Regions from separate parts of the Ochrobactrum sp. AP1BH01-1 genome, predicted to be linked through region 3. Evidence: predicted binding sites of a transcription regulator. Region 3 holds the regulator's gene; each other region holds the start of a gene.

The links. The regulator PhoB, encoded in region 3, activates phosphate uptake and scavenging genes when phosphate is short. The targets are predictions, from matches to a motif close to TGTCATNNANCTGTCAT.
Region 1: phoA (alkaline phosphatase) is a predicted target of PhoB. The motif match lies at 5,588-5,604, and genes of this name have one in related genera.
Region 2: J9800_RS20360 (YdcH family protein) is a predicted target of PhoB. The motif match lies at 6,317-6,333, and genes of this name have one in related genera.

Annotation. Positions count from the first base shown of each region.
Region 1 is NZ_JAGPOU010000002.1:446,588-456,849, reverse strand. Features, by position in the region: gene alaS (alanine--tRNA ligase) at 1-2,528, shown strand, start outside; gene J9800_RS07540 (antibiotic biosynthesis monooxygenase family protein) at 2,567-2,917, opposite strand; gene J9800_RS07535 (NIPSNAP family protein) at 2,914-3,243, opposite strand; gene J9800_RS07530 (ArsR/SmtB family transcription factor) at 3,325-4,002, shown strand; gene phoA (alkaline phosphatase) at 4,064-5,509, opposite strand; gene J9800_RS07520 (glutathione S-transferase family protein) at 5,637-6,257, opposite strand; gene J9800_RS07515 (NADP-dependent isocitrate dehydrogenase) at 6,371-7,585, opposite strand; gene J9800_RS07510 (ribbon-helix-helix domain-containing protein) at 7,731-8,141, opposite strand; gene J9800_RS07505 (DJ-1/PfpI family protein) at 8,230-8,814, opposite strand; gene J9800_RS07500 (RNA methyltransferase) at 8,992-9,837, shown strand; gene murI (glutamate racemase) at 9,834-10,262, shown strand, end outside.
Region 2 is NZ_JAGPOU010000006.1:115,651-125,912, forward strand. Features, by position in the region: gene J9800_RS20315 (propionyl-CoA synthetase) at 1-187, shown strand, start outside; gene J9800_RS20320 (SDR family NAD(P)-dependent oxidoreductase) at 257-1,048, shown strand; gene J9800_RS20325 (hypothetical protein) at 1,161-1,346, shown strand; gene J9800_RS20330 (helix-turn-helix transcriptional regulator) at 1,353-2,054, shown strand; gene J9800_RS20335 (DUF1013 domain-containing protein) at 2,137-2,826, opposite strand; gene J9800_RS20340 (NAD(P)H-quinone oxidoreductase) at 2,947-3,951, opposite strand; gene J9800_RS20345 (DUF1192 family protein) at 4,141-4,332, shown strand; gene J9800_RS20350 (MFS transporter) at 4,475-5,713, shown strand; gene J9800_RS20355 (YdcH family protein) at 5,959-6,141, opposite strand; gene J9800_RS20360 (YdcH family protein) at 6,488-6,691, shown strand; gene purE (5-(carboxyamino)imidazole ribonucleotide mutase) at 6,789-7,283, shown strand; gene J9800_RS20370 (5-(carboxyamino)imidazole ribonucleotide synthase) at 7,285-8,373, shown strand; gene ykgO (type B 50S ribosomal protein L36) at 8,609-8,734, shown strand; gene J9800_RS20380 (tetratricopeptide repeat protein) at 8,772-9,461, shown strand; gene pyk (pyruvate kinase) at 9,753-10,262, opposite strand, start outside.
Region 3 is NZ_JAGPOU010000005.1:281,891-292,152, reverse strand. Features, by position in the region: gene miaB (tRNA (N6-isopentenyl adenosine(37)-C2)-methylthiotransferase MiaB) at 1-278, opposite strand, end outside; gene olsA (lyso-ornithine lipid O-acyltransferase) at 334-1,137, opposite strand; gene rimI (ribosomal protein S18-alanine N-acetyltransferase) at 1,134-1,634, opposite strand; gene tsaB (tRNA (adenosine(37)-N6)-threonylcarbamoyltransferase complex dimerization subunit type 1 TsaB) at 1,638-2,327, opposite strand; gene dps (DNA starvation/stationary phase protection protein Dps) at 2,604-3,101, shown strand; gene J9800_RS19210 (aminopeptidase) at 3,247-4,500, opposite strand; gene J9800_RS19205 (hypothetical protein) at 4,626-4,880, shown strand; gene J9800_RS19200 (cell wall hydrolase) at 4,975-5,925, opposite strand; gene phoB (phosphate regulon transcriptional regulator PhoB) at 6,572-7,258, opposite strand; gene phoU (phosphate signaling complex protein PhoU) at 7,378-8,100, opposite strand; gene pstB (phosphate ABC transporter ATP-binding protein PstB) at 8,162-8,935, opposite strand; gene pstA (phosphate ABC transporter permease PstA) at 9,001-10,262, opposite strand, start outside.

The DNA.
Region 1 (10,262 bases), on a different contig from region 3:
TCAAGAACGTCTTTACCGGCCTTGAGCACCGCTCTTATAATCGCGCCACGACCTCACAGAAATGCGTACGCGCCGGCGGCAAGCACAACGATCTGGACAATGTCGGATATACCGCGCGTCACCACACTTTCTTTGAAATGCTGGGCAATTTCTCGTTCGGCGACTATTTCAAGGAAGACGCCATCAGCTTTGCCTGGAACCTGATCACGAAGGAGTTCGGTCTTCCCAAGGATAAGCTGCTCGTCACCGTTTATCACACGGACGATGACGCCGCGAATTTCTGGAAGAAGATCGCCGGTCTTTCCGACGACCGTATCATTCGTATCGCTACGAGCGATAATTTCTGGGCCATGGGCGATACCGGTCCTTGCGGTCCTTGCTCTGAAATCTTCTTCGACCATGGCGATCATATCTGGGGCGGACCTCCCGGATCGGCCGACGAAGACGGGGACCGTTTCATCGAGATATGGAACCTCGTTTTCATGCAGTTCGAGCAGATCAGTCCCGAACAGCGTATCGACCTGCCGCGCCCGTCCATCGATACCGGCATGGGACTGGAGCGTGTTGCAGCCGTTCTGCAAGGCGTGCATGACAACTACGATATCGATCTCTTCAAAGCATTGATCCGCGCTTCGGAAGAGGCGACAGGCGTGAAGGCTGATGGCGAATTCCGTGCCAGCCACCGCGTAATCGCTGATCATCTGCGGGCTTCGAGCTTCCTGATTGCCGATGGCGTCCTGCCGTCCAACGAAGGTCGTGGCTATGTGCTGCGTCGCATCATGCGCCGCGCGATGCGCCATGCCCAGCTTTTGGGCGCGAAAGAGCCGCTGATGTGGCGTCTGCTGCCGGCCCTGACCCGTGAAATGGGTCAGGCCTATCCGGAATTGATCCGCGCCGAGGCCCTGATTTCGGAAACGCTCAAGCTTGAGGAAACCCGCTTCCGCAAGACGCTGGACCGCGGTCTTGGCCTTCTGTCGGATGCGACGGAAAACCTTGTTGAAGGTGATCGTCTCGACGGTGAAACCGCTTTCAAGCTTTACGACACCTATGGCTTCCCGCTCGATCTGACGCAGGATGCGCTGCGCCAGCGGGGCATTGCCGTAGATACCGAGGGCTTCAGTGCGGCCATGGAGCGCCAGAAGGCTGAAGCGCGCGCCAACTGGGCCGGTTCGGGTGAAGCTGCAACCGAAACCATCTGGTTCGGCGTGAAGGACAAGGTCGGTGCGACTGAGTTCCTTGGTTATGAAACTGAAAGCGCGGAAGGCGTTATCGCTGCTTTGGTGCGCGACGGCGCTGAAGTGCAGTCGGCGTCCGAAGGCGACGTTGTTTCGGTGGTCGTCAACCAGACGCCGTTCTACGGAGAATCCGGCGGCCAGCAGGGCGATACCGGCACAATTTCCGGTGAAGGCTTTGTCATCGCCATCAAGGATACCCAAAAGAAAGGCGAGGGCGTCTTCGTTCACATCGGCGAAGTTGCCAAGGGCACGGTGAAGACCGGTGACGCGGTTGAACTGAAAGTGGATTCGGCGCGCCGGACGCGCATCCGTTCCAACCATTCGGCGACGCATCTTCTGCATGAGGCCCTGCGCGAAACGCTCGGCAGCCATGTAGCTCAGAAAGGTTCCCTCGTCGCGCCGGACCGCCTGCGTTTCGATTTCTCGCATCCGAAGCCGATTTCGGCGGAGGAACTGGCACAGGTTGAAAGCCTCGCCAACGAAATCATTTTGCAGAACGCTCCGGTCAGCACACGTCTGATGGCCGTTGACGATGCCATTGCCGAAGGCGCAATGGCACTCTTCGGTGAAAAATATGGTGATGAGGTTCGTGTCGTTTCCATGGGCACCGCCAAACACGGCCCGAAAGAAGGCAAAGCCTATTCGGTCGAACTTTGCGGCGGCACGCATGTGCGCCAGACTGGCGATATCGGCTTGGTCCGCATCGTTTCGGAAGGCGCGGTTGCCGCTGGCGTTCGCCGCATGGAGGCGCTGACAGGCGAGGCCGCCCGTCATTACCTCGAAGAGCAGGATGAACGCGTAAAGGCCATTGCCGGTGCATTGAAGACAACGCCGTCCGAAGCGCTGGAACGCGTCAATGCGCTTCTCGATGAACGCAAGAAGCTGGAGCGCGAACTTGCAGAGGCTCGCAAGAAGCTTGCTCTTGGCGGCGGTTCCTCAGATGGCGGCAGCGCCGTCGAAACGGTGAACGGTATCAATTTCCTTGGCAAGATCGTGACCGGCGTTTCTCCGCGTGATCTCAAGCCACTTGCCGACGAAGGCAAGAAGCAGGTCGGTTCCGGCGTGGTGCTGTTTATCGGCGTGGGCGAAGACGACAAGGCGAGCGCAGTAGCAGCGGTCACGGAAGATCTGCTCGGCCGGTTCAGCGCGGTCGATCTGGTTCGCGCCGCTTCCGCAGCCCTTGGTGGCGTAGGCGGCGGCGGTCGCCCGGATATGGCCCAGGCCGGTGGCCCGGATGGTGCAAAGGCTGCGGACGCCATCGCCGCAGTCAAGGCGCTTATCGGTCAAGGCTGAATTCAGAAATGAAAAGCCGGGCTTTGCCCGGCTTTTCATTATGCAGCGTGCGCTGAACGGCTGTCTTCCGGGGCCTCAATGCGATCATTGAGGCCGTAGTCGCGCATGACGCTCGCCACGCGTAAACGGTAGTTCTCGAAAACATCATTGCGGCCTTTTCCCTGTGCCAGCCGATGGGAGGGTAGATTGCGCCATTCGCGCACGGCTTTTTCGTCACGCCAGAAGGAGAGTGAGAGCAACTTGTCGGGATCCGCAAGACTCTGAAAACGCTCGATCGACAGGAAGCCGTCGATTTTGGAAAGGTCGTCGCGCAGACTTGCGGCGATATCGAGATACTGGCCGCGCCTGTCATCGTCAGCCGGCCATACTTCAAATATGACCGCAATCATGGTTTGATAAACTCGCTGTGCGGTGCCGATTGGAGCTTCAGGAAGATGCGATCCTCGGATCGGATAAACTGCTCCCGACGCGCGAATTCATAATTGGAGCGGCCGAGTGGATCGGCGGACAGTCTAGCCCGATAAGCTTCATATGCTGCAAGATTTTCGATCGAATAGACTCCATATGCTGTGGTCGATGACCCTTCGTGCGGTCCGAAATAGCCAATGAGATTTGCGCCGCAACGCGGAATGGCCTGCCCCCAGTTGCGGGCATATTCGGCGAAGGCATCCGCTTTAAACGGGTCGATCTGATAGCGGATGAAACAGGTAATCATGCGTCTCTCCTTCAAATGCATGTCCTTGATGGGGACAATGTAGCAGTTGAATTGCCGCGATAGTTCGGTTAGCATCGAAGTATGAAAAACGGCCCGATCATAGCTTCCGTCGCCGCACTCCTTGGTGATCCCGCGCGTGCAAATATGCTCACGGCGTTGATGGATGGCCGCGCGTTGACGGTCAGTGAACTCGCTTCGGCGGCAGGCGTGACGCTGCAAACAGCCAGCGGACATCTCGCGAAGCTTGATGCTGCCAATCTGCTGGTCGCGGAGAAGCAGGGGAGACATCGCTATTTCCGTCTTTCTGGTGCCGATGTGGCGCAGGTTCTGGAGGGGCTGATGGGGCTTGCGCAACGCACCGGCGCTGTGCGGGTGCGGACGGGTCCGAAAGATCAGGCGCTTCGGAAGGCGCGTATCTGCTATGACCATCTGGCCGGTGAGCGCGGTGTCGAGATGCTTGATGCGTCGCATCGCCTGGGGCTTATTGTTGATGACAATGAACCGGCGCTGACAGAGAAGGGCAAATCGTTCTTCAGCTGCCTTGGTGTGAATGTCTCCATTCTGGAGCAGGGCAAGCGCCCGGTCTGCCGCCACTGCCTTGACTGGAGTGAACGCCGCAATCATCTGGGCGGATCACTTGGTGCGGCACTGTTAAATCATTTTATCTCAAAAGGCTGGGCGCGGCGGCAAGAGGGGCGCGTTATCAGCTTTTCGCCTTCCGGGGCGCAAAAGTTTCAGGATGTGTTTTCCATCCGCTGACCGCCGCCACGGGCAAGAACATGAGGGGACGCCACCTTTCGGTGACGTCCCCGTTCCATGATTATTCGGGTTTCAGTTGCAATGCGTCGCGGATCGTGAAGAACATATCGGTCTGATCGGTGAGGCCGGTGAAATTGGCGGCGCCGGGACCGAAGGCAGCAACCCGCAATTGTGCGCCGGTATGGCCCTGGTCGTCGGCTTCATCGGAATTGCCATAGGTTACGGCCATGATTGTACCGTCGCTGGTTTTCAATGCCTGGCTTAGTCCCGGGGCCTTCGCGTCAGGATAGATGATCTGACTGGCATGGGCATGGTCGGCTGTCACGATGACCAGCGTGTTTCCGTCCTTCCGGGCAAAATCGAGTGCGACCTGCACTGCTTCGTCCAGATCAACTGTTTCTCCGATCTGTCCGCAAGGATTGGCCGCATGATCCTGCTTGTCTATCGACGCGCCTTCCACCTGCAGGAAAAAGCCTTTCTCGTTGGTTTTCAGCAGATTGATGGCTTTTTCGGTCATCTGCGCCAGTGTCGGAATATCGGCAGTGCGCTTTTCATTGACCTTGCACTCGACGGGGGCGTTGTCGATATTGCCGTAATGTACTGCCTGCGGCCCCTGCCAGCGGACCGGCATGTTGCCCGGCGCGAAGAGGCCCAGAACCGGCTTGTCCTGATTGGCGGTTTCGATCCTGCCCAACTCGTCCGCGTTTCCAACGACCTGATAACCGCGTGCTTCCGCCTGAGCGCGCAAGGTCTGGTCCTTCCATTCGCCAGCACGGGCTTTATCGTCGAAATATTTGGCACCGCCGCCCAGCGTCACATCCGGTCGGGTGTTCAGGAGCTGCTCGCTGATCGAACCAGGACCGCCATTTTCAAGCGCATTGTCCTTGCACTTTTCCGCCGTACTGGTTGGGTCATAGCACTTGCGGTGGGTGACGTGAGCGACTTGCACGGCGGGGGTGGCGTCCTGCAACTCGGCGGTGCTGACATTGCCGGTACCGAGACCTTTTTCCTTGGCAATTTCCATGAGCGTCTTATGCGGTGTACCGTGGATATCCACGCCGATCGCACCGTTATAGGTTTTGACGCCGGTTGCCCAGGCGGTGCCGGAGGCCGCGGAATCGGTCACGTAGTCTGGCTTGCCTGTCGCTTTATCCAGGGAATAATGGGTGTATTGCCCGGTGACGGGAAGGGCATCCAATCCCTTGAAATAGTTGCCCGCGCCGACAGCGTAATTGCGGGCCACAGTGATCTCGGAATCGCCCATGCCATCCCCGATCAGCAAGATGACATTCCGGGCAGGGCCACCCTTGATCTGGTCGCGGAACGCTTCGGTGATATCGCTCTGAAGGCGGCGCGCACCGCCTGCTTCCGATAAGTTGCCTTTTGCGTTGCGTTCAAAAAGGCTATCGGCTTGCTCAGCCTGTGCCAGAACGGTGCCCGTGGGAATGGAAAAGGTGATAATCAGTGCGACGCTTGCCAGAAGCGGGCGGGTAAACTTTTTCCGCATGGTAATTTCTCCTTATCGTCCCCCCGGGCTGCACCGGTTGCGCCGGGATCCGGGACGGCGCTTTTATGCGAAAAGGAGATTGCAGGCGTGTGACAGGATGAGGCCGAATTGCCACGAAGCGGGCGCATTAAGCGCCATCGTTTGATATAGCCGCGTCGTCTTTTTCAGTCGCGTTTTTAAATGCCGGGCGATCCTTGAGCCGATCCCAATAGGCAACAAAAGCGCCTCTGGCGGGCAAGGTGCCAAAACGAAGCCCCCAGCCAACGTGCGAGCCTACATAGACATCCGCAGCCGTAAAGCGATCACCGGTTATATAGGGATGACGTGAGACGGCTTTTTCCAGCGTGTCCACCACGGTGTCGTAATTGCCATAGCCGACCATGCCCTGCTTGTCCGCGGGTATTTCGAACCCGAGCGCATGGTTGGAAAGCGCCGCCTCCACCGGACCGGATGTGAAGAACAGCCAGCGGAAGAAGTCTGCGCGCTCGTTTGGATGAGGGGCAAGGCCGACCTCCGGGAAAGTTGTCGCCAGATAGGCACAGATAGCGGCAACCTCCGTTACCACAGCATCGCCATGCCGCAGGGCAGGGACCTTACCCATGGGATTGATCGTGCAGTAGTCTGGCCCCTTCATCGGGGGGCCGAAATCCAGTATTTCCACATCGTAGGGTTTGCCGATCTCTTCCAGCATCCAGCGCGCAATGCGTCCACGCGACATCGGATTGGTGTAGAGTTTCAAATCAGCCATTTCTTCCTCCCTGTACGAGCCGTCAGGATGCGCTTATTTGAGTGAAAAAGAAATGAAAAACCCGGCAGCGATGCTGCCGGGTCCTCATATCGAGACTATGATCGAATATTCAATCAGGCTGCCATGGCCTTCTTGAGGTTCTCGTCGATCTTGTCGAGGAAGCCGGTGGTGGAGAGCCATGGCTGATCCGGGCCGATGAGCAGTGCCAGATCCTTGGTCATGAAGCCGCTTTCAACCGTGTCCACGCAGACCTTTTCCAGCGTGTCGGCAAAACGCTTCAGTTCGGCATTGTCGTCGAGCTTGGCGCGGTGAGCGAGGCCGCGGGTCCATGCGAAGATCGAAGCGATCGAGTTGGTCGAGGTTTCCTCGCCCTTCTGATGCTGGCGGTAGTGGCGGGTCACGGTGCCGTGGGCAGCTTCCGCTTCAACCGTCTTGCCATCCGGTGTCATCAGAACGGACGTCATCAGGCCGAGCGAGCCGAAGCCCTGTGCCACGATGTCCGACTGAACGTCGCCATCATAGTTCTTACAAGCCCAGACATAGCCGCCCGACCATTTGAGCGCCGAAGCAACCATGTCGTCGATAAGGCGGTGTTCGTACCAGATCTTGGCCGCCTTGAACTTGTCGGCAAATTCGGCGTCGAAGACTTCCTGGAAGATATCCTTGAAGCGGCCGTCATAGGCCTTGAGGATGGTGTTCTTCGTGGAGAGGTAGACCGGATAGCCGCGCTGCAGGCCATAGTTGAACGAAGCGCGGGCGAATTCGCGGATCGATTCATCAAGGTTGTACATGGCAAGCGCCACGCCAGCCGACGGAGCCTGATAGACTTCGTGTTCGATGGTCTGGCCATCTTCACCGACGAACTTGATCGTCAGCGTGCCCTTGCCGGGGAACTTGAAATCGGTCGCGCGATACTGGTCGCCGAATGCGTGGCGGCCGACGATGATCGGTTGGGTCCAGCCTGGAACCAGGCGCGGAACGTTCTTGCAGATGATCGGCTCACGGAAGATCACGCCGCCGAGAATGTTGCGGATGGTGCCGTTCGGCGATTTCCACATCTTCTTGAGCTTGAATTCTTCAACGCGCGCTTCGTCGGGCGTGATGGTCGCGCATTTCACGCCGACGCCATGTTCCTTGATGGCATTGGCTGCATCGATGGTGACCTGGTCATTGGTCGCATCGCGGTTCTCAACCGACAGATCGTAATATTTCAGATCGATGTCGAGGTAAGGATGGATAAGCTTGTCCTTGATGAACTGCCAGATAATGCGGGTCATCTCGTCGCCGTCGAGTTCGACGACCGGATTCGCGACCTTGATTTTTGCCATGGATGAAGCCTCTCTTTGAATGCGTCGCGCCCGTATAGCATTCGCTGCGAATAAGGCAAAGCGTAAGAGGCTTATTCTTTGGCCTATAGACTGTTTAGGCAGTCAAAATTTCGGGAGAGATTTGCTGACAGTGCGAAACGGCGAATTATGCCGCACGGTGTGCAGCATGATCGCTATCGCGCGATTTTTCCCATGAGGATTGCCGCTCACGATAGTTTTTCTCTTCGCTCGCCAGAATTGCGTCAGCATCCAGCGTGGAAATGGCAGCCGACTTGTCTGTAGGAACAAGGCCATTCAGCTGCAGCGAAAGATAACGACCGCAACAGACGCGAAGGAACGATGCGAAATTGTCGAGGTCGTGTCCTTCATTCCGGGATTCATCGTAAAGTTTGCCGATCAGTCGGCTGACAGTGAGATCGTCGCGCGCTGCAATATCTTCCAGAGCCCACCAGAAGAAATTTTCGAGCCGAACGCTTGTTACCACGCCATCTATACGCAGCGAACGCGTCACGCTCTGCCAGAGTTCAGGATTGGCGCCGATGAACAGTCTGCACATGGTTTCCTCCGGATCGTTCTCCCAAACTTACTGTCGCGCAGTTTTGCCCCACCTGCAACCTTGTTAGGGAACAGGCGGGGCATTGCGATCAGCCATGTGTGATCCGAGTGCCGAGAACAGCCAGGAACTGGGAAAGCCAAGCCGGATGGGCGGGCCATGCAGGCGAGGTGACGAGATTGCCGTCCGTAACAGCCTGATCCACCGGGATGTCGGCGTATTTCCCACCGGCGAGCTCGACTTCCGGACGGCATGCCGGATAGGCCGAGCAGGTCCGGCCTTCAAGAACGCGCGCTGCGGCCAGCAATTGTGCGCCGTGGCAGACGGCAGCGACGGGCTTGTTCGCCTCGAAGAAGTGCTTCACCACGGCAATAACCTTGTCATCGAGACGCAAATATTCCGGTGCGCGACCACCCGGAATGACAAGTGCATCGTAGTTTTCCGGCTTTACCTCAGCGAATGTTGCGTTGAGAGCGAAGTTGTGGCCCGGCTTTTCCGTATAGGTCTGGTGACCCTCAAAGTCGTGAATGGCTGTCGCAATGTGATCGCCGGCCTTCTTGCCGGGGCAGACGGCATGAACCGTATGGCCAACAGTCAGCAACGTCTGGAACGGGACCATGGTTTCGTAGTCTTCACCAAAGTCGCCGCAAAGCATCAGTATCTTCTTACCGGACATGGTTTCCTCCCTTGAACGCGTATCTGGTGGCAACAGTCTGGCACGAATGAGCGGCGGAGAGGTGTTATCGGGCTACTACACAGGCTTTTCATCCGAACACGTAAGGGGAATCTTTGCGATTGCGCGTCAATTATGTAAGGGAAACGCCACGGTTTTATAGCTAATGCGGAAGAGATCATGGCAGGAACAGATAAACAGCGCCCCATACTCGCGGAAGGACCAGCAATCGTTCTGGTGGAGCCGCAATTGCCGGAAAATATCGGCATGGTGGCGCGCGCCATGGCCAATTTCGGCCTGGCTGAACTGCGTCTGGTCAATCCGCGCGAGGAGTTTCCGAGCGAGAAAGCGCGGGCGGCAGCAAGCAAGGCCGATCACGTGATCGACAATGCGGTGGTCTATGACGACCTTTCGTCTGCTATCGCCGATCTTAATTTCGTCTATGCGACGACGGCTCGCGAGCGCGATGGCTTCAAGCAGGTCCGCAGCGCCGTGGAAGCTGGTGGCGAGCTACGCCGTCGTTTTAGAACTGGCGAGAAGACCGGTATTTTGTTTGGCCGTGAACGCTTCGGGCTCAGCAATGAGGAAGTAGGTCTGGCGGATGAACTGGTGACGTTTCCGGTCAATCCCGCCTTCGCATCGCTGAATATCGCGCAAGCTGTCCTGCTTATGTCCTATGAATGGATGAAATCGGGTCTTGAGAAAGAAACCGAGACGGTTTTCCGCGGGCCGGAACTTGAACTGGCGCCGAAGCAGGAATTGCAGGGGCTCTTCAATCATCTTGAAGAAGCCCTTGATGTCAGGGGATATTTCCGCCCTGAAGCCCGCAAGGAAATCATGGTCAATAATCTTCGCGCCGTGCTGACGCGCGCCGGTTTCGCATCGGCAGAGCTGAAACTTCTGCGCGGCGTCATCACGTCGCTTGATGTGTTTTCGCCAAAAAAGCCTCGTGGCTCTGGCGCGCCGGAAGGACGTGCGCGCAAGCCTGCAACCGAAGCTTCGCCTGCAAAGGACAAGGAAGAATGAAAGACTCACCCGCCGCAAGCTTTTCCGCTCTGCCTTTTGCCGATGCCGAAAGACCCATTCTGGTTTTCGATAGCGGGATCGGAGGGCTGACGGTTTTGCGTGAAGCGCGGGTGCTTATGCCGGACCGTCGCTTCGTCTACGTTGCCGACGATGCGGGATTTCCCTATGGCGGGTGGGAAGAGGATGCGCTGAGAGCCAGGATTGTCGAACTGTTCGGCAGGCTTATTGCGGCTTATGATCCAGAAATTGCGGTCATCGCCTGTAATACGGCCTCTACACTGGTGCTGGATGATTTGCGGCACGCCCATCCCTCGGTCCCATTTGTCGGGACCGTGCCGGCCATCAAGCCTGCGGCCGAAAGAACATCGTCGGGGCTTGTTTCGGTGTTGGCGACCCCCGGCACCGTCAGGCGTGCTTATACGCGC
Region 2 (10,262 bases), on a different contig from region 3:
CTTCCGGCTGGCGCTGACCGTAAAGCGCCTGCCGAAAACACGCTCCGGCAAGATTCTGCGTTCCACAATCCAGAAGATTGCCGACGGCGAAGAATGGAAGATGCCAGCCACGATTGATGATCCGGCTATTCTGGACGAGATCAGCACCGTTCTGCGCGAGCGTCACACTGGCCTCGCCTTCGCCTGACCTCAATCTACCGGGCTATTGACCGGCGGTTTCCGCCGGTCCACTCTCCACGCGAACTGGAGATTGACCATGCAATTAGAAGGCAAGGTGGCCATCGTCACCGGCGCGGCCCGCGGTATTGGCTATGCCATAGCAAAGCGCTTCCTGATGGATGGCGCAAGCGTCGTCCTGTCCGACATCGACAATGCTGCAGCCATGCGTGCAGCCAAGGATCTGGAGCAATTCGGTCCGGTGCGCGCAATGGCGGCTGACGTGGGCGACAAGCTCGATGTTCACAATCTCCTGACCTTCACCATTACCAATCTGGGTGAGATCGATATTCTCATCAACAATGCCGGTATCGTGCATCAGGCGGATTTTCTCGACCTCAAGGAAGAAGATTTCGACCGCGTGATGCGGGTTAATCTCAAAGGTGCGTTTCTGTGCGGACAGGCCGTGGCCAAACGCATGGTGGAACGGGTCGAATCGGGCGGCGATCCGGGCACGATCATCAACATGTCATCGATCAACGCGATCTTCGGCTTGCCGGAACAGCTCGCCTATTCCGTTTCCAAGGGCGGATTGAACCAACTGACACGCACCATGGCAGTAGCGCTCGCCCACTGGGGGATTCGCGTCAATGCGATCGGCCCCGGTTCCATCGAGACCGACATGCTTTCCGCCGTAAACACGGATGCCGACGCCCGCAACACAATCCTGTCGCGAACGCCGCTCGGGCGCATTGGTCAAGCTTCTGAAATTGCTTCGATTGCATCGTTTCTGGCATCGCGGGATGCAAGTTATGTGACTGGGCAGACTATCTATGCGGATGGCGGACGTCTGCCTCTCAGCTACACGGCGGCACCGCGCTTCAAGGCGTGACGTTGCGATCCCGTTCCATTGGGACGATAATAAAGGACGGATTTGCTCCTGACAGATAGCTGTCAGGAGGGGTGTGCGATACTGCGTATCCAAGGATGAGGGAGTTTTCACCATGGCACTCGCAATCGCACCATTGATCGCAGTTTTGAAGGAATACAAGCGCAGGCAGGACGAGCGCCGCCGGTTTATCCGCACACAGCGGGTCATCGACGGCCTGCCGAAAGACCTGCGCAAGGATCTGGGCTGGCCGGATCGCTATCTGGAACAGCGCAAAACCAGATACTGCAACGGAGACTGAAACGGAATGCGCCGTGCAGACCGCCTTTTTCAGATCGTTCAGCACCTGCGCGGTGGCAGGCTTGTCACCGCGCGCCAGCTGGCCGAGCGGCTGGAAGTCTCCGAACGCACCATCTATCGCGACATTTCCGATCTGCAGTCGACAGGCGTCCCCATCGATGGCGAAGCCGGTGTCGGCTATATCTTGCGGCAGGGTTTCGAACTGCCGCCGCTGATGTTCACGCGCGACGAAATTGTCGCCCTCGTTGCAGGGGCGCGCCTCATCCGCGCCTGGGGCGGCGTTTCCATGGCGCGCGGTGCGGAAGAGGCACTTGTCAAGATCGAAGCCGTTCTGCCGAAGGAAGAGCGCGCCCGCATCACCAGCACACAGATTCATGCGCCAACCGCTCGCATCAGCATGGACGAGCGCCGCATCATCGACGCGGTTGAGCGAGCGGTCGATCAGGGCAACGTACTCAATATCCGCTATCGCGATCTGGAATCGCGGGAAAGCGAGCGCGATATTCGTCCGCTCGGCCTCTGGTTCTGGGGCAAGGTCTGGACGGTTATCGGCTGGTGCGAATTGCGCAATGCGTTCCGCACGTTCCGCACCGACCGCATCGTGGAGGCGAACAATGCAGGCCGGGTATTCCGGGCCGAACGCGGCAAGACGCTGGCGGATTTCTACCGCCTCATGGAATTGAGCGAATATAACGCCTTCAAGGACTGAGTACCTCCCAAGACGAAAAGAAAAAGCCCGGCTGCTAAAGCCGGGCTTTTTGGCATTTCGATAAAGCGATTTCTCGTCCAGACTATTCTTCTTCGTCTTCGTCCGGGGTCGAGCTCTTGAGCGAGGAGAGCTTGGCGAAAACCTTGTCCGCATCGAGTTCGTCTTCCGCCGGCTGCTCGTCACGATAGTCATAATTCTCGGTCGCGGAAGCTGGCAGCAAGGTGCTGTCCGTTTCCGGCGTGGCCGGGCGATTGCGCGAAGCGCGTTCGACTTCGATGTCGAGATCGATCTGCGAGCAGAGACCGAGCGTAACCGGGTCCATCGCCGTCAGATTTGCCGAGTTCCAGTGCGTGCGATTGCGAATCTGCTCGATGGTCGACTTGGTCGTGCCGATCAGGCGGGAAATCTGCGCATCCTTCAGTTCAGGATGATTGCGAACCAGCCAGAGAATCGCATTCGGGCGGTCTTGGCGCTTGGAAAGCGGCGTGTAGCGTGGTCCCTTGCGCTTGGCTTCAGGAACGCGAACCTTGGGCTCGGAAAGCTTCAGGCGATAATAGGGGTCTTTTTCGCCCTTCGCGATTTCTTCACGCGAAATCTGGCCAGTGATGACCGGGTCAAGACCCTTGATACCCTGCGAAGCTTCACCGTCGGCAATAGCCTTCACTTCCAGCGGGTGCAGCTTGCAGAAAGCGGCAATCTGGTCAAAGGACAGGGCCGTGTTATCGACAAGCCAAACGGCCGTTGCCTTCGGCATAAGAAGCTGGGTGGCCATTAGATATAATCCTTCTGTTCGTCCGCTCCGGTGGCGCGGGACGTGGGCAAAACCACAATTTCCGGGAAATCACGGCCTATATATAGTTTTTTTGTCGCCAGAGCAAGAATGGGTCTGTGCCTAGGCGATATCGAGTACGATCTTGCCGATGTGCCTGCCCTCCTCCATGCGCTCATGCGCGCGCCAGGCGTCTTTCAGCGAAAAGATCATGTCCATCACCGGCGCAACGCGGCGCTGCGCCAGAAGCGGCCAGACCTTGGCCTCCAGTTCCCGCGCGATGCCGGCCTTGAAATCGACCGGTCTTGAACGCAGCGTGGAGCCGGTATGGGTCAGGCGCTTGGTCATCAGCAGCGCAAAATTGGCCGTGGATTTCGCACCATTGAGAAAGGCGATCTGCACGATGCGGCCATCCTCGGCCGCAGCCTTGTAATTGCGATCGACATAATCACCGCCGACCATATCGAGAATCACATCGGCACCTCTGCCTCCCGTCACTTCCTTGACGACCTCGACAAAATTTTCTTCCCGATAATTGACGGCGCGATCTGCCCCCAGTTTCACGCAGGCGTCGCACTTTTCCTTCGAGCCTACAGTCGCAATGACAGTCGCTCCGAACGCCTTGGCGAGCTGAATGGCTGTCGTGCCGATCCCCGACGAGCCGCCGTGAACCAGAAACGTCTCCCCCTTCTTCAACCCGCCGCGTTCGAACACATTGTGCCAGACAGTGAAGAAAGTCTCCGGGATCGCCGCCGCTTCGATGTAGCCATAGCCGGAAGGCAGGGGCAGCGCATTGGTTTCATGCACGACGGCATATTCGGCGTAACCACCGCCGGCCAGCAATGCGACGACCTGATCGCCGATCTTGTAACGCTTCACCCCGCCGCCCACGGCAACGATATCACCGGCAATCTCCAGCCCCGGAATATCCGACGCGCCGGGCGGCGGTGCATATTGTCCCAGCCGCTGCAAAACATCCGGTCGGTTGACCCCTGCGGCACGAACCCGCACCAGAACTTCATTTTCCCTCGGTTCCGGCACCGAGCGCTGAACAGGGCGAAGCATATGGGGTCCGCCCGGTTCGGAGATTTCGATAGCGGTCATCTGGGAAGGCAGGTCGGCCATCATGTTCAAAACTCCATTCAGATTTCGTGCCCTACGCTATGGGCAGTTGCCGGTCAGCATCGTCGCACAAATGCCGCATGACGGATGCAAGACATCGCGTTAGGGAAATCGTCATCGATTTTCCCAAATATATATGCGACGATTCAAGGTGTTAAATCTTTTCTGAGCCATCATTGACCACGGAGGACGGCTATGAGCGGTTTCGATGATGAGGTGCCAAAGCCCCGCAACAGCGTGGTGCTAAGCGAGGAGGAACTGTCGCTGCTGTCGGTCACGGAGATCGACCAGCATATTGCCCTGCTGCAATCCGAAATAGAGCGATTGAAAGCTGCACGCCTGAAGAAGGGCGACAGCCGTGCAGCGGCAGAAGCACTGTTTCGATAGCGAAGATTTCTCCAGCGGAAATGGTTGCCGGAGCAAAGTCTCCGGAACCATTTCCGAATGAAACCTTTAGGAACATAGTCACTGATCGCAAGGGGCGCTCAGCTGCATTGACCGCCCAGCTCCAAATTGCGGGAATAGAATTTTGCGCATTTACATTCAGGTTCTGGCCCTCCTCTGCGGCACAGCCTTCCTCCTTATCGCTTCGGGACTTCATGGTCTTCTGCTGCCACTGCGTGGCGGCGCGGAAGGTTTTTCGGTCGCATCGCTCGGTATGCTCGGAACAACCTGGGCCGGTGGGTTCGTTGCCGGTTGCCTATTCGCGCCGCGCCTGGTGCGCCGCGTCGGCCATGTACGGGCATTCGGCTGTTTTGCCGCATCGGCTGCGATCATTGCCCTGCTTTCCGGTGTCTTCGTCGATGCAACGATCTGGGTGATCCTGCGCGCCTTCACCGGCTTTTCCATGGCCGGCGCCTTCATGGTCATCGAAAGCTGGCTGAATGAGCGTGCAACCAACGAATCGCGCGGCAAGATTTTCGGCATGTACATGATGGTCAACTACGGAGCCACCATGTCCGGGCAGATGCTGGTGGCTGCAGGCGATGTGCGCTCCGATCATCTGTTCATGATAAGCGGCATCTTCTTCTGTCTGGCCCTTATCCCGACCGCGATTTCCACCGCTGTCAGCCCCAAACCCCTGACGGAAGTGCAACTTGATCTCAAGGCGCTCTATAATAATTCGCCCGCCGCCTTTGTCGGCTGCATCCTTATTGGCATTGCCAATGGCGCATGGGGAACGCTTGGCGCTGTGTTCGGTGCCAAATCCGGCATATCGACGACCGAAATCGCCTTGATGGTCAGCGTCACAATTGCAGCGGGCGCCTTGATGCAGATTCCGATCGGCCGCATTTCCGATCTGGTCGACCGGCGTTTCGTGCTGGCAAGCGTGGCGGCACTGGCGGCTCTGGTTGGTCTCATCGCCTTCCTCGTCGCGCCTTCCAGCGGCCCCGTCATTATCGCCATGACCGGCTGCTACGGCGCACTCGCCTATGCGCTCTATCCTGTTGCGGTCGCCCATGCGAATGATCACGCGACATCGGAAAGCTTTGTGAAAGTATCGAGCGGACTTTTGCTGCTGTACGGTTTCGGCACAATGCTCGGGCCGCTTTTGGCGGCGGCGGCCATGGATATTTTCTGGCCGTCCGGCCTCTTCGCCATCACTATGCTCGCGCATATTTCCATCACTGGCTACGCGCTGTTCCGTTCCCGCAGGCGCGCTTCGGTTCCGAAGGAGGACAAGGACCAGTTCATGAGCATGCCGTCAGAACGCGGCGCCACGCCGGAAGCGCTGAACCTTGACCCGAGAGCTGAAATGGAAAGCTGATCTGCTCGTAGAAAGACGCTATGAACAATCGATTTTAAATAATTACAACAATATGTTCGGCGGCTGTGACACAGCCGCCAAGACTGCAATCCAGCGTCTTCACCCGTAGATTGAGGGTCCCTGCCAGCAGTAGAGTTTGCGGAACACCTCAAATAAGAAACCCGCGGCTCGTCAGACCCGGTCTGTTTCTATCTCGATGGCTGGAGGCGCCTTACCGAACCGCGATCAAAGCGGGGTTTTCCTTTTCAGTGACGTGTTACCTGGGATCTCAGTTTTTCGATCTGGTCCTTGAGCATGAGCTTCTTGCGCTTGAGAGATGCAACATGCAGGTCGTCCATTGCCGGTGACGCTAGGGCTTCGGAAATTTCCTGTTCCAGAGCGCCGTGCTTCTTTTCGAGCGTGGCAAGATGGGACTCGATAGCCATCATCAGATCTCCTTTGGTTGATTTCCCTGATTTACGGAACAACGTGGAACTCGTTTGCCCGCTATCCCGCCATTCAACCTGCATGAGCGCCCGGCACACCTCCTGTATTTCCGGGCCAAACACGCAGTCCCGGCTGCCAAGGATGCGGTATTGTTTGTCGCCTTCGACAGCCGCGTCCATGACAGAACCATGACAGTTTGGCATGAGTTTGATGCAAAGTCGATTTTGTCGTGGTAGCATTTTCCTGACGCGAAAAATGTGATAAGGGCTTCGCCGGAAACGGGCTGACGCCGCACCTTTTTATGGTTTGGCGCGGCCCGTAAAACTATTCAACAGAACGGGGCACCGCATGTCCGATCAGGAACAGGCCGAAATCAGGTTGGCCGTCGCACGACTGAAACAGGAACACGCGGATTTTGATGCTGCCATAAACGCCATGATAGCGGTTGGCTGCGACCAATTGCGCGTCCAGCGCATGAAGAAGAAAAAGCTCGCAATCAAGGACAAGCTGCAGGAGATGGAAGATCGGGTCATCCCCGACATCATCGCCTGAATATCCATAGCGATCCATGACAGAGCCGGGGTTTGCCCGGCTCTCTCATTTTAACATCACCCTAGACATGTACGAAAGAAGCGGAGCAGGAAGATCAATGAGCGTTACTGCCGATGTCGCCATCATCATGGGAAGCCAGTCCGACTGGGAAACCATGCGCCATGCAGCGGACACACTCGAAGCACTCGGCATTTCCTTCGATGCCCGGATTGTTTCCGCGCATCGCACCCCTGATCGGCTCGTTGCCTTTGCCAAGGGGGCCAAGGCGGAAGGCTTCAAGGTCGTCATCGCGGGCGCGGGCGGCGCGGCTCACCTGCCGGGCATGACAGCAGCCATGACACCTCTGCCTGTCTTCGGCGTCCCGGTTCAGTCCAAGGCGCTTTCAGGCCAGGACTCGCTTCTTTCCATCGTGCAGATGCCAGCCGGTATTCCTGTCGGCACGCTGGCGATCGGCCGCGCCGGTGCGGTCAATGCCGCACTGCTCGCCGCAGCCGTTCTGGCGCTTTATGACGACGCACTCGCAGCCCGCCTCGATGATTGGCGCACGGCGCAGACGGAAAGCGTGGCGGAACGCCCTTCGAACGAGGCCTGATATGAACAATTCCGTACTGAAGCCCGGTGCAACCATCGGCATCATCGGCGGCGGCCAACTCGGACGGATGCTTGCCATGGCCGCAGCGCGGCTCGGCTTTGAAACCGTAATCCTGGAGCCGCAGGCCGATTGCCCGGCGGCACAAGTCGCCAATCGCCAGATCGTCGCGGCCTATGACGATCCGAAGGCGCTTGCGGAACTTGCCGCAGCTTCCGATGTCATTACCTACGAATTCGAGAACGTGCCGGTGAGCGCCGCCGACAGGCTGGCCGAAACGGCTCTGGTCTTGCCACCGCCCGCGGCACTCGAAGTCTCGCAGGATCGCTTCACGGAAAAACAGTTCCTCAACGAAAGTGATATCGAAACGGCTCCCTGGCGCCTCGTGGATGACGAGGAAACCCTGATCGCGGCTCTGGGAGCCCTTGGAGAGCGCGGCATCCTCAAGACGCGGCGTCTGGGCTATGATGGCAAGGGACAGGTCCGCCTGACATCCCTCGACGAGAGCGAAGCCCACAAGGCAATTCTTGCAATCAATCGAGCGCCTGCAATCCTCGAAGGCTTCATCGATTTCGAGCGGGAAGTCTCGGTGATCGCAGCGCGTGATCGCAACGGCAACATCGCAATCTTCGATATCGCCGAAAACGTACACAAGGACGGAATCCTTGCCACCTCGACGGTACCGGCTGTCATTTCCGAAAGCACCGCGGAAGCTGCCCGCAAAGCCGCTACAAAGCTTTTGAATGCGCTTGATTATGTCGGCGTGCTGGGGCTCGAATTCTTCGTCCTGAAGGACGGCATATTGCTGGCAAATGAGTTTGCCCCGCGTGTCCATAACTCCGGCCACTGGACGGAAGCGGCCTGTGCCATTTCGCAGTTTGAACAGCACATTCGCGCCGTTGCCGGATTGCCCTTGGGCAACACCGACCGCCATTCCGATTGCGTGATGGAAAATCTTATCGGCAATGACGTCGACAAGGTGCCGGCGATTCTCTCTGAAGAGAACGCCGTGCTGCATCTTTACGGCAAAAAGGAAGCACGTCCGGGCCGCAAGATGGGGCATGTGACGCGCATCCAGCCTCGCAAGAAATAATGTTCCTCGGGAATCCTGCCGATTCCCGAGGAATCTTTTACCACCCGCCAAGAATTTCAGCTCCAGCGCCCTGAATCTGCCGCTCAGGAGTTGACATTTGCCTGAAACCTTGTGTATTTCGGCCAACCCTTCGGGCATCTAACAGTGCCTGTAACCAATTGGCGCCTCGGGCGCCTGTTTTTATGAAGCCCCGCGGCATCTGCACGTCAACGGGCCAACAAGACCGGTGATTGACATGAAGATCAAGAACTCGCTTAAAGCGCTTAAGGCCCGTCATCGCGACTGCCAGTTGGTCCGCCGCAAGGGCCGCGTATACATCATCAATAAGACTGCCCCGCGCTACAAGGCTCGTCAGGGCTAATCTTATTTCTGATTTTGCATTTGACGTTTCGCTGCGCATGATAAAATCTATGCGCATGCGGAACGTTTTTGCATGTCTGATTTCTTTTTCTGTGATCGCGTCACTGGGCACGATGCCTTTGGCTTATGCCGAAGCAGCGCCCGATAAAATCCCGCTTACGGCGCCGCTGACGCCCGTTCAGACCGGCCCGGACAGCGATCAGAAACCAGCGCCCGAAAAGCCGGCACCGGCTGCAGCCGAAACACCGGAAGAGCGTCTCGACAAGCTCTTTGCCGATCTTCGCCGTACAACGGATGAAGCCAAGGCGCGGCGCATTGGCTCGCAGATCAATACGCTCTGGTCGCAGTCGGGCAGCGCCACGGTCGATCTTCTGATGCAATGGGCGAACACGGCGATGCTTGAGCAGCGCTATCCTTCGGCTATCGACTTCCTGAACGAGGCTATTGCACTCGACCCGGAATATGCGGAGGCCTGGAACCGCCGCGCTACAGTCTATTTTCTGCAAAAAGATTATGCCCATGCCATGTACGACATCAATCGTACGCTGGAGCTGGAACCTCGCCATTATGGCGCTTTGACCGGTATGGCAGCCATCTTGCGCCTGCGTGGGCTCAAGGAACAGGCGCTGAAAGCCTATGAACAGGCTTTGATCGTTTATCCGATGATGCGCGACGCACAGAAGAACTTCAATGATCTGGCTGACGAACTGACCGACACGCGGACTTAGAACCGCTTCGCACCCGTCCGCGAAACATTCTCGAAATTCATAATGACCAAAACAAAACGCGCCCGAAGGAGCGCGTTTTTAGATGCCGTCTGCCATGACTGGTTGAGATTCTGGCTGTGACGAGTCGAAAATGGTGGGGTTTGAGAACCGGAAGCGCAAAATAACGCCATTTGCAGGCCGTCACGGCCGGAATTTTACAAGATAACCCGACCTGATGAAATCAGATCGGGTTATTCCTATTCTTACGCATTATCCGACGCAAAACCGCTCCGCACTTTTGCTGGAAATGCTTTAAATGCCTGATTTTCCATCTGGCCCTATATAAGCGATGCGCAGCATGTTGGTTGCGCCGGGCGTTCCGAACGGAACACCGGCGGTGATGATGACGCGGTCGCCTGCCTTGCCAAACTCCTCGTGGAAGACGATTTCGCAGGCGTGGTTGACCATGTCTTCAAGATCATGCGCATCGGCGGTCACAACGCAATGGAGGCCCCAAACGAGCGACAGCTTGCGGGCGGTATCGACGACTGGCGACAGGGCGATGATCGGCGTGCGCGGACGCTCGCGGGCAGCGCGCAGGCCGGTCGTGCCGGAAGCAGTATAGGTGACGATGGCTGAAAGCTTCAGCGTTTCCGCGATCTGGCGTGCAGCAAGCGAGATTGCATCGGCGCCCGTCGGCTCCGGTGCTGCGCGCTGCGCATCGATGATCGTCGAATAGGTCGGCTCCTTTTCCACCTGCTCCGCAATGCGGTTCATGGTGGCGACGGCTTCAACCGGATACTGGCCCGAGGCTGATTCCGC
Region 3 (10,262 bases):
TCCTTGCCATTCGCTTCACGTGCATCCTTCATCTTGCGCAGACGACCAAGCGCGGAATAGAGCTTTTCCGACGCCTTCTCGCGAATATGGCACGTATTGAGCAGAACCAGATCGGCATCGTCCGGTGTATCGGTCGCGACATAGCCTTCCGCTGCAAGGCTGTCGGCCATGCGCTGGCTGTCATAGACATTCATCTGGCAGCCATAGGTTTTGACAAAAACCTTGCGCGTATTGGCGCGCTCTGCCTGCGGTTCAAGATCGGTGATATTGTCGCTCATGCGCGGCTATCTACAGCTTTTGTCGCCATTTTGGAAGGTGACAATCTGACGGCTGTCACTCTTCCGGTATCTCGCGCCCCAACAATGCGCTTTGCAAAAGAGCGCGCACCCGGTTTTCCATCGTACGCGCCAGCGCCTTGCGGTCTGTCTTGGCCGTAACGACAACCGGCTCGCCAAAACGTACTTCGACGTCTATCGCACCCTCCCGCAAGATACCTTTGAGATGCGGCATCAGTTCGACGTCGCCCGGCCACGATGCAATCGGGCGGAAGTAACGGCCCATCGCCATGCCATGAACGCCCGTATAGGCAACGGCAACCGGCTGAACCATGACTTCTGGAACATTTGCTTCCTTGATCGCCGCATGCGCAGCGCCAAAAAGCGCCGTCTTGAACGGCAGAACGCGATTGCCATCCGATGTGGTGCCTTCGGCGAACAATACCATTGCGTCGTCGGTTGCCAGGCGCCTTGCAATTTCGGAGGTTTGCTCACCGGTCTTGCCGCGCCGTTCGCGCTCCACGAAGACGGTGCGCTGCAAGACGGCGAACATGCCGAAGACAGGCCAGTCGCGCACTTCCGATTTGGCAATGAAGGACACCTGCCCCACCGCCGAGAGCACAATGATGTCGCTCCACGACGTATGATTGGCGACAAGAAGAAGTGGACGCCCTTCGTGCATTTGGCCGACAGTTCTGATGCGGAAACCGAAAAGGCGCGCCACGACGCGGTGGAAGAAGTTTGGCAGGCTGCGTTTCCAGCCATTCTTCATTTTCAGAAACAGATATTGGACCGGAATCAGCGACAGGCTCAGCGCGACCATAGCCGCAACGACCAGAAATATCCTGATCACGCCGATCATGGCGCCCTCTTCAGGTCACGCCGCAAGATGAGGGCCGCCGAACGTCCATTCGCAGTTTCGTAATAGGCCGGACGGTCGCCAACCTTCTGGAAGCCGAGGCGACGATAAAGCGCCTGCGCGGCGACATTGGCTTCGTCCACCTCGAGAAAAAGCGTTTCGGCCCGTTCCTGATAGAGATGGCGCAGCACGGCATCCATCAGTGCGCGTCCCACGCCCTGCCGCTGCATGTCGCGCGCAACCGCAATGGTGAGGATTTCCGCTTCTCCCGCAACCAAGCGAGCCAGCACGAAGCCGCACGCATCGTTCGGCTTGCCTTCCGCACGGGCAACAAAGCCGAAAACAGTGTTCTCGCCGATCAGCGACCTGAAATCATCGGAGCTCCAGCCATGATGGAAGGCGGCGGCGTGAATGCGCTGAATCGCATGACTGTCCTGTGCGTTCAGCGGCTCCACCGAAACCTCCCTGCGACCGAAACGTCCGAACGGCAAACCCATCATCGGTTATTCCCCAGCGCTCTTCCGCGGCAGCGCGAACCCGACCTGCGGCTTCGCATCGGGCCCGCGCATGTAGAGCGGCTTCGGCGCATCGCCCGGCTGGCGCAAGCCTGCCAGACGCGCATAGACGCCGATTGTCGCGGTCGGTTCTGCCGACCCCACTGCGAAACGACCGCCGATCGCTTCGTTGATCGAGCGAGCGGCCGAACCTGCAAGAACCGTATTTTCCGCCTGGGACGCTGCGAGAGCCAACGCTTCCTCCCGCGACAGGACAAGAGGCCTCGCGCTTGTCAAACCTTTTGCATCGAACGATTGTGCGTAAATCTCGCCGCGATGGGCGTCGAGCAGAACGAGCGCCGGATTTTCCGGGTTCGCGATATGGGTCTCAGCGGCCAGCGCTTCGAATGCGGTGACGCCGATAGCCGGAACGCCGAGTGCCAGGGCAAAACCGCGCGCTGCCGAGACACCGATACGGACGCCGGTAAACGATCCCGGCCCGACATTGACAGCCACCCGATCCATGTCGCTGATCGATAGTTTCGCTTCTGTCACAGCGCGTTCGACATAGGTCATCAATACTTCAGCATGGCCTTTGCCGATGTTTTCGCTCACATCGGCAAGCACGACACCGCCATCGGAGTTGTAGACGGCAACGGAACACCACGAAGCAGCAGTATCAAGCGCGAGTATCTTCATGGGCAACCGGGTAAATCAGATTTCGCGCCGCGACAAGCCGCAACTTGATCGAACCCGGATCAGCTCAGTTTTTCAGTCGCCCCGATGGAACAAAAACTGCAGGCATGCATTTCCCTATCGGGTGCGGGAACGTTTTTTATTGCCTTTGACAATAAAGGCCGCTCCAGCAATCGAGCCTCATAAGGATCTGGCGGGTTCGTTTGTGTTGAACTGCCCCCTCGATGATGAGCGACCAGTCTCTCTGAGCCGGATCGAGCAAAAGGATATGAGGATAAAATGTCCCAGAAGTCGATGCATGCAACCCGCAACGATCTTCCTTCCAATACGAAGACGACAATGATCGCGCTACTCAACGAAAACCTCGCCGCGACAATCGATCTTGCCCTCATCACCAAGCAGGCTCACTGGAATCTCAAGGGGCCGCAATTCATCGCCGTTCATGAAATGCTCGACGGTTTCCGCGACGATCTCGATCAACATGTCGACACGATTGCCGAGCGCGCCGTGCAGATCGGTGGGACGGCCTATGGCACCACGCAGGTCGTGGCCAAGGAAAGCAAGCTCAAGCCTTATCCGACCGACATCTATGCCGTTCACGACCATCTGCTGGCATTGATCGAGCGCTACGGTGACGTCGCCAACCTGCTGCGCAAATCGATCAAGGATGCAGATGATGCTGGTGACGACGATACGGCGGATATCTTTACCGCAGCGTCCCGCAGCCTCGACAAGGCGCTGTGGTTTCTGGAGGCTCACGTTCAGGAAAAGAACTAGAGCATTCCAGGCAAAGTGCGAAGCGGTTTTGCAAAGGATAGACGTAAAAACAAAAAGATAGAGCATTTCGTGTGATACAGTTTAAACTGAAAATGCTCTAAGAGATAAAGGCCGGAACATTCCGGCCTTTTTCATTTTACGATTCTCAGTTGGCCCATTCACCGCCGCGCATCACCGGCTCGCGGGTTCCATCCGCGTTGATGCCATCGACGTCGATCTGGCCGGAGCCGATCATCCAGTCGATATGGATAAGGCTCGAGTTGCCGCCCTGCGCCTTGATCTGCTCCGGCGTCAGCTTCGCTCCGTCGATAAAGCATTTGGAATAGCACTGGCCGAGCGCGATATGACTTGCTGCGTTTTCATCGAACAGGGTGTTGTAGAACAAAAGCCCACTCTGCGAGATCGGCGAGGAATGCGGCACCAGCGCCACTTCGCCAAGACGACGGGCGCCTTCGTCCGTGTCCAGCACCTTGTTGAGCACTTCTTCACCGCGGCTCGCCTTCGCCTCGACAATTCGTCCGCCTTCAAAGCGAACCGCGATATTCTCGATCAATGTCCCCTGATGCGACAGCGGCTTGGTGCTCGTCACGTAGCCCTCGACACGCAGGGCGTGGGGCGTCGTAAACACTTCTTCCGTCGGGATGTTCGGATTGCAGGTAATTCCGTTTTTCGCGGTGGAGGCCCCGCCGTGCCACTCATGGCCATCGGCGAGCCCCACCGTCAGGTCGGTATTCGGACCCTTGAAATGCAGGGCGCGGTAAGCCTTGCCGTTCAGGAAACGGGTGCGGGTGCGAAGCGCTGCGTTATGTGCCGCCCAGGCACCGACCGGATCGTCGACGTCCACGCGCGAAGCCGCAAAAATCGCATCGGCCAGCTTGCGGGTCGCAACATCCTCCGGTTCGTTCGGAAACATGAGCTTCGCCCATGCCGGGTTGGGATAGGAGACGATGTTCCAGTTGATGTCGAAACCCGCGATCTTTTCCAGTGCCGGCTGATAAGCCTTCGAATTGGCTCGGTTGGCGCGGGAAACCTTGGCGGGGTCCTGGCTGGAGAGAAGCATCGGATTATCGGCTGCGATAGCCAGACGGGCAGCGCCGTCCGAATAGGCCTTTGCCATGCCTTCATAGAGCCAGTTTGCGGCGCGGTCGAAGCTCGCATCGGCTGCGTTCTCGTAACGGGCGAGCGTCATTTCGTCATCCGCGAAGAATGGCGTTACCAACCCGGCTCCGGCCTTGTAGGCATGTTTGGCGATGAGCCGGACCAGCGGCAACGCGACGACGGGTGCCGTAATGACGAGATCCTGCCCCTCGCGCAATTGCAGACCGACACGAACGGCGACTTCCGCAAGACGTTCGAGTTTCACCGGATCGATGACTGGATTCAGCTGTTCATGAGCCATGGGTGGAAGACCTCTTTGGATATGGAATCACCGGCAGTTTATCAGACGGCATAATTTCACCACCTTTTTTCCTGCCTTTTACGCTATAGTATTCTTGCGGTCAGTTGCAGAGAAAGCAGAAAGCAATGAATAAGAAAGTGCTTATCTTACTGGGCGTTACCGGTGTTCTGGCCGGCTGCGTGACGATGACGCCCGAACAGCGTCGCGCAGCAGACGAGCAGACTTGCCAAAGCTATGGTTTCAAACCCAGGACCGACGCTTTCGCCAACTGCCTCATGCGGCTCGACCTCGATCGCAGGGCCGACAGGCGAGCGTGGCAGAACCAGGCCGATTTCTATGATGCTCCGATGGTCATCTACCGTCCAGTCTACCGGCCCTGACACCTTCGCTGAAAACGACTGCTGCCCTGAAAGCAAAACGCCGGTCTGGTTGAACGAGACCGGCGTTGCAGATTGTCGATTGTAAAAGCGCTGATTATAGCGGCGCTTCCGGCCGGTCCTGAGACAGGAGAAGCGCGCCGATCGCGTCGGCCTGCTTCTGGCTTGCGAGGGCATAACCGAGCGAAGCCGATTGCGGAGCAGAAGTATCGAACTGCGACTGGTAGGAGGCCACCTGCACGGGCTGCTGCTCCTCTCGAGCCGCCGCAATACCGCGATGACGGGCCAGACGGTCACCACGAGCCTGTGGACCGGCACCGGTATTCTGTTCTGCGTCCTGAGCCTTTGCAGCTTCTGCGAGCGCCACCTGAACGGTTGGCTCTGTTCCCGGAACCGGACCAGTCTGCGGCAGGGTCACGTCGTAGGATGCATCCTGCGGAACGGAAGGCGATTGCGGTGAATAGGCGAGAGCAAGGTTGTATGGTTCCTGCGGGACCGGATTTTGCAGCGAGCCGTCGCGATTGCGCTTTTCGTAGAAGGAATTGCCGCCAGCAACGAGCACATAGTGCATGTTGTTGTATGGGAACCTCAGGCCCGCCGTGTGGAAGAACATGGCGTTCTTGAGCTTTGGATGACGCTGGCCCTTCAACACTGCGTCGGCAGTGGCCTGAACATCGGGCAGCGCTTTGGAATCCATCTTGCGGGTGAGAACACCGGGCGCGAACTGGTTCTTCTGGCCGACGACGCCGCAAATCGTATCAGGATACCGGCCCGATGCGAGACGGTTCATGACGACGGTGCCGACAGCGAGAAGCCCATCGGAACTCGAACGGTTGGACTCGAAGAACATTGCGCGTTCAAGGCATTCCTTGTCACGTGCCGTGTAGGTATAGGTCTTCACGCCATTGACGGACTTGACATGGCTTGCCGCCATCTTTTCCGAATTGGCTTTTCCCGTGTTTCCGGTCGTCGTACAGCCGGTGACCGCGAAAAGCGCGACCAGCAGCCCGATAAGAACGGGCAATTTCCACTTCGCGGCGCGCGTCAATGGCTCAATCTCATGTTAGGACCCTTAACTGATCCAGTCATCCACTCAGGCGAATACATCTGAAACGATGCATGCGAATGTCTGACTGCGGTGCAAGTCAAAGAGGACGAAGATCAAAAATCACACGCCCTACTGTCGCTCAATCGAATTCAAGGTTTTGGAATTTTTAGGCCAAAAAAAGGCGAAGGGTCAAATCCCAACGATGATGGAAGCGGTTGGACAGCCCGCAAACAATTTCGAATCGATAATGCGAATATGCCTACAACCCCTTAAAATATATTAATAATTTCTTAACGGGAATTGCGAATTCAGGTAAGATATTGATTTCATGGGATTCAAATTCTTTCAATACACGCCTTATCGCTGCCTTAATTCGCTTCTTCTTGGACAGTTTTTCAATCCACATTCCCAGTGCTTGAAATGATCTGCGGAAATTCTGTTTCCCGTGGGTTCCGCCTATCCCTTTCAACTTTGGAGACACATTTGTAACAACGTGTGAAATCGGGTGACTGGCGCCGGTTTTCGGCCATGCCAATGCGAATCGGGTCAGCGAACCGCGTGAGTGATCACCAGCAAGACGACCCGCCACGAGGGACGTGGCGGGCCGATCAAGAGCTGTATTTGAGAGTTTGAATGACTGTGTCGATCAACCGAAAGAATAACCGGCGCCGCGAACGGTGCGGATCGGATCGAGCGCACGACCGACATTGATCGCCTTGCGCAGCCGTCCGACATGGACGTCCACCGTGCGATCATCCACATAGATGTCGGGCCCCCAAACGCCATCCAGAAGCTGGCTGCGCGAGAAGACACGGCCAGGCGACATCATGAAATATTCGAGCAGCCGGAATTCCGTCGGTCCGAGACGGACCTCCTTTTCCTTGCGGTAAACACGATGCTGCTGACGGTCGAGAACAAGATCGCCCACTTTCAGCACATGGGAGAGGATACTCGGATTGGACCGGCGCAGCATCGCCTTGACGCGCGCCAGAAGTTCCGGCGTTGAAAATGGCTTTACGACATAATCATCAGCGCCGACGCTCAAGCCGCGAACACGTTCGCTTTCCTCGCCCCGCGCCGTCAGCATGATGATCGGCAGGCGTTCGGTTTCCGGCCATTGGCGCAAGCGGCGGCAAAGCTCGATGCCCGAAACACCCGGCAGCATCCAGTCGAGGATGAGCAGATCCGGCACATTCTCGCGCAATGCGATTTCGGCCTCGTCGCCGCGCAGCATTGTATCGACCTGGTAGCCCTCTGCTTCAAGATTGTAGCGAAGCAGAACGCTCAGCGCCTCTTCGTCTTCTACCACAGCGATTTTGGGTGCCTGTGACATCCAGTATTTCCCTATCCAAATTCGGCGGGCGGTGGATACAATCCCCCCAATCGACCGCGTGCCGCCGCGCTATTCACACATTCTCAACCGCAGGACTCCGAGGTCCGGTCGGATGCAGTTCAGGGTTTACGCGCCTCATCCACGACAATACCGTGGCTCAGGTCTTCCTTGGGTCGCTCAGCCGGCATTTGCAGGCCGGTCACGATGTAATAAACGGTTTCCGCGATATTGGTCGCATGGTCGCCTATGCGCTCGATATTCTTGGCGCAGAACAGAAGATGCGTGCAGGCGGAGATATTGCGCGGATCTTCCATCATGTAGGTAAGCAGTTCTCGGAACAGCGACGTATACATGGCATCAATCTCGTCATCGCGGTCGCGAACGACGTTGATCTGCTGCACCGAACGCGATGCATAAGCGTCGAGAACGTCTTTCAGCTGGGTCAGTGCCAGTTCGGCCAGCGTTTCCAGACCGCGATAGAGCTTTACCGGCTGGCGCGATTCCGAAACGGCAGCAACACGCTTGGCAATGTTCTTGCCGAGATCGCCGACGCGCTCCAGATCGGCTGAAATACGGATCGAGCCGATGATCTCGCGCAGGTCCACGGCCATGGGCTGGCGCTTGGCGATGATCATCACGGCCTTGTCGTCGATCTCGCGTTCGCTGGCATCCAGAATGAGATCGTCGGAGATGACGCGCTGTGCGAGCGCATTGTCCGCATTGACGATAGCGGTGACCGACTGCTCGACCATGCGTTCTGCATGTCCGCCCATTTCGGCGATCTTGTGGGTGAGAAACTTCAATTCCTCATCATAGGAGCGAACGGTATGCTGAGACGGCATAGTAAGACCTCGTAATATAAATTGCGGGGAAGCCGCACTGTCTGTTGAGCGCAGTTCCGGATCAGCCGAAGCGTCCGGTGATGTAATCCTGCGTGCGCTTTTCGGTCGGCGCGGTGAACATGGTTTCCGTGTCGCCCACTTCCACCAGATTGCCGAGATGGAACATGGCCGTACGTTGCGAAACGCGCGCCGCCTGCTGCATGGAATGCGTGACGATCACGATGGTATAGTTCTGCCGCAATTCGTCGATCAGCTCTTCCACCTTTGCGGTTGCGATCGGGTCGAGCGCCGAGCACGGTTCGTCCATGAGGATGACTTCCGGGCTGACCGCAATCGCGCGCGCAATGCAAAGGCGCTGCTGCTGGCCGCCGGAAAGGCCTGTACCGGCATCGTGCAGACGATCCTTCACTTCCTCGAACAGGCTCGCCTTCTGCAAGCTCGTCACGACGATTTCCTCCAGATCGGTCTTGGTACGGGCAAGACCGTGGATGCGCGGACCGTAGGCCACATTTTCGAAGATCGACTTCGGAAACGGGTTCGGCTTCTGGAACACCATGCCGACGCGGGCCCGCAGTTCAACGACATCGATCTTCGGATCGTAAATGTCCTCATTGTCGAGCGTGATCTTGCCGCCAACCCTGCAACCTTCGATCGTATCGTTCATGCGGTTGAGCGAACGCAGGAAGGTAGACTTGCCGCAACCGGAAGGGCCGATCAGCGCCGTGACCATCTTTTCCTGGATATCCAGATCGACGTCGAACAGCGCCTGCTTCTCACCATAAAACACGCAGACCTTGTCGCCGCGCATCTTTATGGAACTGGCGTTGGCGTTCATTTTTTCTCCTACGGCTTTCTCGAGAGATCGTTCAGTCATCAGGTTCATAGCTTTCGACTCCCGTTTTACCAGCGGCGCTCGAAGCGGCGGCGCAGGATGATTGCTGCAATATTCATCACGGCAAGGAACAGAAGCAGGACGATGATAGCGCCTGACGTGCGTTCCACAAAGGCGCGTTCTGCTTCATTTGCCCACATATAGATCTGCACCGGCAGAGCGGTAGACGGGTCCATCGGCGTCGACGGTACGTCGGCAACGAAGGCCACCATGCCGATCAGGAGAAGCGGCGCGGTTTCACCAAGCGCATGGGCGAGACCGATGATCGTGCCGGTCAGGATCCCGGGTGCTGCAAGCGGCAGGACATGGTGGAACACCATCTGCGTTTTCGAAGCGCCAAGGCCGAGCGCCGCAGAGCGGATCGACGGCGGCACCGCACGAAGGGCAGCACGGGTCGCAATGATGATGGTGGGAAGCGTCATCAATGTCAGCACCAGACCGCCGACCAGCGAGGCGGAACGCGGCAGGCCGAAGAAGTTGATGAAGACCGCAAGCCCGAGGAGACCGAACACGATGGACGGAACCGCCGCCAAATTGTTGATGTTCACCTCGATCATGTCGGTGAACCGGTTCTTCTTGGCGAACTCTTCCAGATAGATCGAAGCGGCAACACCGATAGGCAGCGAGAGGCCGAGAACGATCAGCATCATGTAAAGCGAGCCAATCAGTGCGACGCCGAGACCAGAGGTTTCGGGACGGCTGGACGCGCCGAAGGTAAACAGACCCGTATTGAAGGCTTCCTTCATCACGCCTTCCTGCGAAAGCGTTTTCATCCAGCCCACCTGACGGTCCGAAACCTTGCGGTTCGTCTCCGGAACGGAAAGGTCGATCTGCCCCTTGAAGGCCGAATCGATATCGGCGCCCGCCAGAACCGGAACGATCTGTGTCGTGCCAATAAGCGATGGATTGTTCATCACCATCTCGCGGAGCTGAATGCGCACGCCATCGGAATAGAAGCGGCCCAGATCGCGCATCGCCGGACGGTCCGTCGTCGCCACACCCAGCTTTTCAGCCAGAGCGTTGCGCACGAGCAGCGGATAGTTGGCCGTGATCAGCACATTCGGATCGGTCGCACGCTTGTTGCCCGGATCGATCACGCTCTCTTCAAGCTTGACCGGCAGATAAAGCGTCGTCTGCCAGAACGCGGTATAGCCCTTCGAGAAAACCGAGAACAGCAGCGCGCAAAGAAAGAACACGCCGATGGCAATCGCAGCAATGCCGTAATAGCGGAAGCGGCGTTCGGCAGCGTAGCGGCGTTTCAGTCCGATAT